DNA from 2 places in the Pseudomonas sp. NPDC089752 genome. Region 1 is predicted to be linked to the other one. Evidence: predicted binding sites of a transcription regulator. Region 1 holds the regulator's gene; the other holds the start of a gene.
What was found. Region 1 encodes FliA, which starts transcription of late flagellar genes. Its sites were predicted from a motif close to CTAAAGTTTNNNNNNNNNNNGCCGNTAA; they were not measured.
Positions count from the first base shown of each region.

Region 2: a site for FliA is predicted at 1,913-1,940, ahead of ACIPZF_RS25775 (methyl-accepting chemotaxis protein). Genes of this name have one in related genera too.

Region 1 covers NZ_JBIVGP010000002.1:39,973-44,183, forward strand. Annotated here, with positions in the region: gene ACIPZF_RS03000 (chemotaxis protein CheA) at 1-61, opposite strand, end outside; gene ACIPZF_RS03005 (protein phosphatase CheZ) at 74-862, opposite strand; gene ACIPZF_RS03010 (chemotaxis response regulator CheY) at 881-1,255, opposite strand; gene fliA (RNA polymerase sigma factor FliA) at 1,359-2,099, opposite strand; gene fleN (flagellar synthesis regulator FleN) at 2,096-2,929, opposite strand; gene flhF (flagellar biosynthesis protein FlhF) at 3,023-4,211, opposite strand, start outside.
Region 2 covers NZ_JBIVGP010000027.1:10,438-14,648, forward strand. Annotated here, with positions in the region: gene ACIPZF_RS25775 (methyl-accepting chemotaxis protein) at 1-1,823, opposite strand, end outside; gene ACIPZF_RS25780 (neutral zinc metallopeptidase) at 2,018-2,905, opposite strand; gene pcaH (protocatechuate 3,4-dioxygenase subunit beta) at 3,127-3,846, shown strand; gene pcaG (protocatechuate 3,4-dioxygenase subunit alpha) at 3,857-4,211, shown strand, end outside.

The DNA.
Region 1 (4,211 bases):
GAATTTCGCCGGCTTCTACCAGGAAATCCTGAAGGATTTCTTCATCGGCGCCGAAGCTCATTAAACGTGCTCCTCAAAAACCCAGGCTGGACAGCAGATCATCGACATCGTCCTGACCGGACACGACGTCTTCACGCTTATCGGCATGAATCTGCGGACCTTCACCCCGAGCCGGATATTTTTCTTCATCTTTTTCAGCACGCAGCTGCTGGTGGTCATGTTCGATACCGGCAAAGCGGTCGACCTGACTGGCCATCAGCACGAGCTTGAGCAGATTGCTTTCGACTTCGGTCACCAACGCGGTCACCCGCTTGATCACCTGCCCGGTCAGGTCCTGATAGTCCTGGGCCAGCAGAATGTCATTGAGGTGGCCGGAAACCTTGCGGTTGCCTTCGGCGCTATGCGTCAGAAAACTGTCGACGCGCTTGACCAGATCACGGAACTCCGGCGCGGCAACTTCGCGGCGCATGAAGCGCTGCCAGTCGACACTCAGGCTCTGCGCCTCGGTCGCCAGGTCGTTGAGCACCGGGGTGCTCTCCTCGACCAGGTCCATGGTGCGGTTGGCGGCGCCTTCGGTCAGTTTGACCACATAGGACAAACGCTCGGTGGCGTCGGTGATCTGCGAGACTTCCTCGGCCTGCGGCATGCGCGGGTCGATCTGGAAGCTGACGATCGCGCTGTGCAGCTCACGGGTCAGCTTGCCGACTTCCTGATACAGGCCACGGTCGCGGGTCTGATTGAGCTGATGAATCAGCTGCACGGCCTCGCCGAACTGCCCCTTCTCCAGGCTTTCGACCAACTGCTGGGCATGCTTCTTCAGGGTCGATTCGAACTCCCCCAAAGACGTTTGTGATGATTCCATGGCGCCCCCTGAGCTGATTCAGCCGTTGACGCGTTCGAAGATCTTTTCGATCTTTTCTTTGAGAACCTGCGCGGTGAACGGCTTGACCACGTAACCATTGACGCCGGCCTGGGCCGCTTCGATGATCTGGTCGCGCTTGGCTTCGGCGGTCACCATCAGCACCGGCATGCCCTTCAGACGGTCATGCGCGCGCACCTTGCGCAGCAGGTCGATACCGGACATGCCCGGCATGTTCCAGTCGGTCACCAGGAAGTCGTAGTGGCCGCTTTCGAGCATCGGCAGCGCCGTGGTGCCGTCGTCGGCTTCGTCGGTGTTGGTGAAGCCCAGATCACGCAGCAGGTTCTTGATGATCCGCCGCATCGTCGAAAAGTCGTCAACGATGAGGATTTTCATGTCTTTGTTCAATTAGACCTCCAAGCAGTCTCTAACGCGCTCGGCCCCGAGCGCGCATTCAATCAATTCGGTACAACGTGAAACGACTGCAACGACTTCAGGCTCAACGCGCCCGCCATTCCCCCAGGCGGCTGCGCAGGCGCGCGGCACACTGGCTGTGCAGCTGGCTGACACGCGATTCGCTGACCCCCAGCACCTCACCGATTTCCTTGAGGTTCAGCTCTTCGTCGTAGTACAGCGCCAGGACCAGCCGCTCACGCTCCGGCAGGTTGGCGATGGCATCGGTCAGGGCAGCCTGGAAGCGCTCGTCTTCCAGGTCGCGCGACGGCTCGACCTGGCCACTGGCGCCATCCTCGTGCAGCCCTTCGTGTTCGCCGTCCTGCAACAGGTCGTCGAAACTGAACAGGCGGCTGCCCAGGGTATCGTTCAAAATCCCGTAGTAATCATCGAGACTCAATTGGAGTTCGGCAGCAACTTCATGATCTTTAGCGTCGCGACCGGTTCTGGCTTCCACGGCGCGCATCGCGTCGCTGACCATGCGGGTGTTGCGGTGCACCGAACGCGGCGCCCAATCCCCTTTTCGCACCTCGTCGAGCATGGCCCCGCGGATGCGGATGCCGGCGTAGGTTTCGAAGCTCGCACCCTTGCTGGCGTCATACTTGTTGGCGACTTCCAGCAGGCCGATCATGCCGGCCTGGATCAGGTCTTCGACCTGCACATTGGCCGGCAGGCGCGCCAGCAAATGGTAGGCAATGCGCTTGACCAGCGGAGCGTAGCGTTCGATCAGTTCGTACTGGGCGTCCTTGGACGCTTTGCTGTACATCTTGAAACCGCTCGCACTCATAACACTGGCCCTGCACTGGTGGGCTGCACCAGGCGCTCGACGAAGAACTCCAGGTGCCCGCGCGGGTTGGCTGGCAACGGCCAGCTGTCGACCTTCTGCGCAATGGCCTTGAACGCCAGTGCGCATTTGGAACGTGGGAACGCCTCGTAGACGGCCCGTTGTTTCTGCACCGCCTTGCGCACGCACTCGTCGTAGGGCACGGCGCCGACGTATTGCAGGGCGACGTCGAGGAAGCGGTCGGTGACCTTGGTCAGCTTGGCGAACAGGTTGCGCCCTTCCTGCGGGCTCTGCGCCATGTTGGCCAGCACGCGGAAACGGTTCATCCCGTAGTCGCGGTTGAGCAGCTTGATCAGCGCGTAGGCGTCGGTGATCGAGGTGGGTTCGTCGCACACCACCAGCAGCACTTCCTGCGCCGCGCGGACGAAGCTGACCACCGAATCACCAATGCCCGCAGCGGTGTCGATGACCAGCACGTCGAGGTTGTCGCCAATCTCGCTGAACGCCTGGATCAGCCCGGCATGCTGGGCCGGGGCCAGGTGCACCATGCTCTGAGTGCCGGAGGCCGCCGGCACGATGCGCACACCGCCCGGCCCCTGCAACAGCACGTCGCGCAGTTCGCAACGCCCCTCGATGACATCGGCCAGGGTGCGTTTCGGCGCCAGGCCCAGCAACACGTCGACATTGGCCAGGCCCAGGTCGGCGTCCAGCAGCATGACCCGGCGGCCGAGCTCGGCCAGTGCCAGGGACAGGTTCACTGAAACGTTAGTCTTGCCGACGCCACCTTTGCCACCGGTTACGGCGATCACCTGTACGGGATGCATGCTACCCATGTTCGTTGTTTACCTTGTCTCGCTTGGACCCAAGCCACACGAGGGGCAATACGCCAGCCCCCTTGATGTAGGTATTTTGCACACGCTTCATCATCAACCCGCTCGCCGCGGGTTGTGATAGAGATCAGCGAACATATCGGCCATGGCCTCTTCGCTGGGCTCGTCCTGCAACTGCACATTCACCGCGCGAGTCACCAACTGGTGCGCCCGTGGCAGGTGCAGGTCGTCAGGAATGCGCGGGCCATCGGTGAGGTAGGCCACGGGCAGTTCATGACTGATGGCCAGGCTCAGCACATCGCCGAGGCTCGCCGTTTCATCGAGTTTGGTCAGGATGCAACCGGCCAGGCCGCAGCGCTTGTAGCTGTGGTAGGCGGCGGTCAGCACCTGCTTCTGGCTGGTAGTGGCCAGTACCAGGTAGTTTTTCGAGGCGATGCCACGACTGGCCAGGCTTTCCAGCTGCATGCGCAGGGCCGGGTCGCTGGCCTGCAGGCCGGCGGTATCGATCAGCACCACGCGCTTGCGCAGCAGCGGCTCCAGCGCCTGGGCCAGCGACTGGCCCGGGTCGACGTAGGTCACCGGCACGTTGAGGATGCGCCCCAGGGTCTTGAGCTGCTCCTGGGCTCCGATGCGGAAGCTGTCCATGCTCACCAGTGCCAGGTTCTGCGGGCCGTACTTGAGCACGTAGCGCGCGGCCAGCTTGGCCAGGGTGGTGGTCTTGCCCATGCCGGCGGGGCCGACCATGGCGATCACACCGCCCTCTTCGATCGGCTCGACCTCGGGCACGTCGATCATCCGCGCCAGGTGCGCCAGCAGCATGCGCCAGGCATGGCGCGGCTCTTCGATCTCCTGGGTGAGCTCGAGCAGTTCGCGGGCAATCGGGCCGGACAGGCCGATGCGCTGCAAGCGGCGCCAGAGGTTGGCCTGGGCCGGCTTGCTGCCTTGCAGCTGGTTCCAGGCCAGCGAACCGAGCTGCACTTCGAGCAGCTCGCGCAGGCCCGACAGTTCCGAGCGCATGGCATCGAACAGGCGTGGATCGACCGGCGCCGGGGCGGCCGGGGCGGCTGCGGCGGGTGCCTCCACGTACGGGTCGATCAATGGCTCCGACGCGGTCAGCGACTGGCCGGCGAACAATTGGCGACTGCCTTCGCTGGCCTCGCTGCGGTTGTCCAGCTCGGCCTGGGCGGTGGCGATACGCGTCTGGGTCTTGCGCAGCTCTTCTTCGAGCTCGGCATTGGGCACGCGGGGGGCCAGCGCGGACAGCTTGTAGTCCAGCGCGGCCGTC
Region 2 (4,211 bases), on a different contig from region 1:
TGCTCCGACACATCGCGCACATTCAGGATGCTGCGGCTGATCTCCTCAGCCACCGCACTCTGCTGCTCGGCCGCCGCAGCAATCTGCTGGTTCATCGATTGGATGCTCGACACCGTACTGGTGATGTTCTCCAGCGACACCCCGGCCTTGCGCGCCAGCTCCACACTGCTGTCGGTCAGGGTGCGGCTGCCCTGCATGGCATTGGCGACCTGCTGAGTACCATGCTGCAGGCCGGCCACCAGTTCTTCGATCTCTTCGGTGGATTTCTGCGTACGCTGGGCCAGGCCGCGTACTTCGTCGGCAACCACGGCAAAACCACGGCCAGCCTCGCCAGCGCGGGCGGCTTCGATCGCGGCATTGAGTGCCAGCAGGTTGGTCTGTTCGGCCACCGACTTGATCACGTCCATCACGCTGCCGATCTTCTGGCTTTCCTGCTGCAGCAGGTTCATGGCCTCGGTGGAGCGGTGCACTTCCTCGGCCAAGCGTTCGATCTGGCTGATCGCTTCGCCCACCACGCGGTCGCCCGCACGGGCCTCGCCGTCGGCGCCGGTGGCCGCGTGCGAAGCCTGCTCGGCATTGCGCGCGACTTCCTGAACGGTCGCGGCCATTTCGTGCATGGCGGTGGCGACCTGGTCGGTTTCAACCTTCTGGCTGTTGGCACCGGCGCTGGTCTGCTCGGTGACGGCCGACAGCTCTTCGGCGGCGCTGGCAATCTGCGTGACGCCGTCGCGGATCCCGCTGATCAGCTCGCGCAGGGTGGTGCCCATGCGCGCGATGCCTTGCTGCAGCACACCGATCTCGTCGCGGCGGGTGACGCGCATGTCGTGGGTCAGGTCGCCACCGGCGATGCGCTCCACGGCCTGCAGGGTCTCGCGCAGGGGGCGGGTGATCTGGCGGGTGATGATGACGGCTGCCAGAACACCGGCGAGCAACGCCAGCAGCGTGGCGATGGTCTGCAGGCTGCGGGCCTGGGCGCTTTCGGCGTCACGACGGTCGATCTGGATCTTGTACAGCGCGTCGCTGCGCTTGACGATGTCGGCGCCCTGCACGGTCATTTCTGCACGGGAACTGGTGATCTGCGCGACCGCATCGCGGAACTGGCGCACCGCCTCGCGGTAGCCCTGTACCGACTGCTCGAACTGCTGCACGCGGGTGGCATCGGATGGCAGCTGGCGCTTGAGGTTGTCGATTTCCACCAGGGCCGATTCCAGCTGGCGCAGGGCCGCCTGCTCATTGGCCGCGCTGTTTTCGGCGATGTAGCCGCGCACATCGATACGCACTTGCAGCAGTTGCTGGCGCACTTTGCTGATCAGCTGGTACTGAGCCAGGCGCACGCTGTCGGCCTCAGGGCGGGCCATGACGTCCTGGCTGAGGCGTTCCATGGCCTCGTCGGCCTTGGCCGCCGAGACGTTCATCGCCTCACGGGCGGCCAGGGAGTTCTTGTAGCCAGCGCGCATTTTGTTCAACGAGACTTCGTACTCGCTGATGGTCTGGCCCAGTTCTTTCAGCAGCTTGACGTTTTCCGGGCTCTTGAAGGTGCTGACCAGGTGTTCCTGCTGCTTGCTGAATGCGTCCAGCTTGGCCTGGGTGTTGGCGGCGGCGGTATCGTCGCCATTGGCGATCATGTACTGCAGGCGCGCGATGCGCAGGTCGGTCAGGTCCTTGTTGAGCTGGCCGATGTCGCCCATCCAGTTGCTGCGGTCGATCAGGCTGCCCAGGCTGGTCCAGCCGGTCAGCGCCAGCAGGCCGGTAAGGACCAGCACCAGGCCGAAGCCCAGGCCGAGTTTGAGGTTGACGCTGATGTTGGCAAACCAGCTGTTCATGCACGATCTCCAGAATTAATTTCGCTCACTTGATCATTTTTCGATCGCAAGGCGTTGTTGTTCTGGATGCCCGCTGAATCGTGCAGGAGTTATCGGCACGAGACAGCGAAGCTGAAACGCTTTTACAGCTGATTTGTAACACTATGAAAATCCTGGCGATTTCGCTTGCCGAGTCGTCGGACCGCCGCGAACGCTCAAAGGCTGCGCGCACTGAAGGTATCGCAGCTGTTCACATCCCCCTCGGCAAACCCGGCCTTGAACCAACGCACCCGCTGCGCCGAAGTGCCATGGGTAAACGAATCCGGGACCACGCGTCCCTGACCCTTCTGTTGCAAGCGGTCATCACCGATGGCGTTGGCGGCATTCAGCGCTTCCTCGACATCTCCTGGCTCCAGCCAGTTCAGGCGTTGCTGCGCCTGGTAGGCCCAGACACCGGCCAGGCAGTCGGCCTGCAATTCCTGGCGTACCAGCAGGCCATTGTCGCCCTCCATGCGTTGGCCAGCTCGGCGCGCGGCATCGACCTTGGCCGATACCCCGAGCAAAGTCTGCACATGGTGGCCGATCTCGTGGGCGATCACATAGGCCTGGGCGAAGTCGCCGGCAGCGGCGAAGCGGGTTTCCATCTCGCGGAAGAACGACATGTCCAGGTACACGCGCTGGTCCGCCGGGCAGTAGAACGGGCCCACCGCAGCCGAAGCGAATCCGCACGCGGAATTCACCTGGCCACTGAACAGCACCAGCTTGGGGTCGCGATATTGTTTGCCTGCCTGGGAGAACAGGGCTTTCCAGGTGTCTTCGGTATCGCCGAGGATCGAGGCGACGAACTGCGCCTGTTCGTCGTTGGCTGCCGGCGCCTTGTTGTCCACGCCGCTGGGAGCCTGCTGCTGCTGTTCCATCTGCCCGGTGAGCTGGCCGAGAATCTGCAGCGGGTCCTGGCCGGTCAGCCAGCCGATGCCGACGATCAGCAGGATCGCGCCAAGCCCCAGCCCCTTGCCGCCACCAAAGCGCATGCCACCGCCGCCGCCACCTTCGCCACGGGCATCGACCACGTTGTCGCTGCGCCGGCCTTTTCGCCATTCCATCAGATGCACTCCCGAGCTTGAAACATGAAGTCAAAGATTAGTTCACCTCTGCCAAACGGACTAATGCATAACCATTTGGTTAATCAACTGACCACTGAATTCAATATTCATCCCTCGCGACTTATCTGAAACTGCAAGTCCCCTGTGGGAGCGGGCTTGTCCCGCGATGGGCTTCAAAGAAGCCCCAAGAGGTTTTCATAATTCCAAGAGAGGAAAACGGCATGCCCGCCCAGGACAACAGCCGCTTCGTGATCCGTGATCGCAACTGGCACCCCAAAGCCCTGACCCCCGACTACAAGACCTCGATTGCCCGTTCGCCGCGCCAGGCATTGGTCAGCATCCCGCAATCCATCAGCGAAACCACTGGCCCGGACTTCACCCACCTGGGCTTCGGCGCCCACGACCATGACCTGCTGCTGAACTTCAACAACGGTGGCCTGCCGATCGGCGAGCGCATCATCGTCGCCGGCCGTGTCGTCGACCAGTACGGCAAGCCGGTGCCCAGCACCCTGGTAGAGATCTGGCAAGCCAACGCTGGCGGCCGCTACCGCCACAAGAACGACCGCTACCTGGCGCCGCTGGACCCGAACTTCGGCGGTGTCGGCCGCTGCCTGACCGACCGCGATGGCTATTACAGCTTCCGCACCATCAAGCCCGGCCCGTACCCGTGGCGCAACGGCCCCAACGACTGGCGCCCGGCGCACATCCACGTAGGCGTCAGCGGCCCGTCGATCGCCACCAAGCTGATCACCCAGCTGTACTTCGAAGGCGACCCGCTGATCCCGATGTGCCCGATCGTCAAGTCGATCGCCAACCCCGACGCGGTGCAGCAGTTGATCGCCAAGCTCGACATGAGCAACGGCAACCCGATGGACTGCCTGGCATACCGCTTTGACATCGTGCTGCGCGGCCAGCGCAAGACCCACTTCGAAAACTGCTGAGGACCCCGCCATGCCAATCGAACTGCTGCCGGAAACCCCCTCGCAGACCGCCGGCCCCTACGTGCATATCGGCCTGGCCCTGGAAGCGGCCGGCAACCCGACCCGCGACCAGGAAATCTGGAACTGCCTGGCCAAGCCAGAGGCGCCGGGTGAGCACATTCTGCTGATCGGCCACGTGTATGACGGCAATGGCCACCTGGTCCGCGATTCGTTCCTGGAGCTGTGGCAGGCCGATGCCGCCGGCCAGTACCAGGATGCCTACAACCTGGAAAACGCCTTCAACAGCTTCGGCCGCACCGCCACCACCTTCGATGCCGGCGAGTGGACCGCGCAGACGGTCAAACCCGGTGTGGTGAACAACGCTG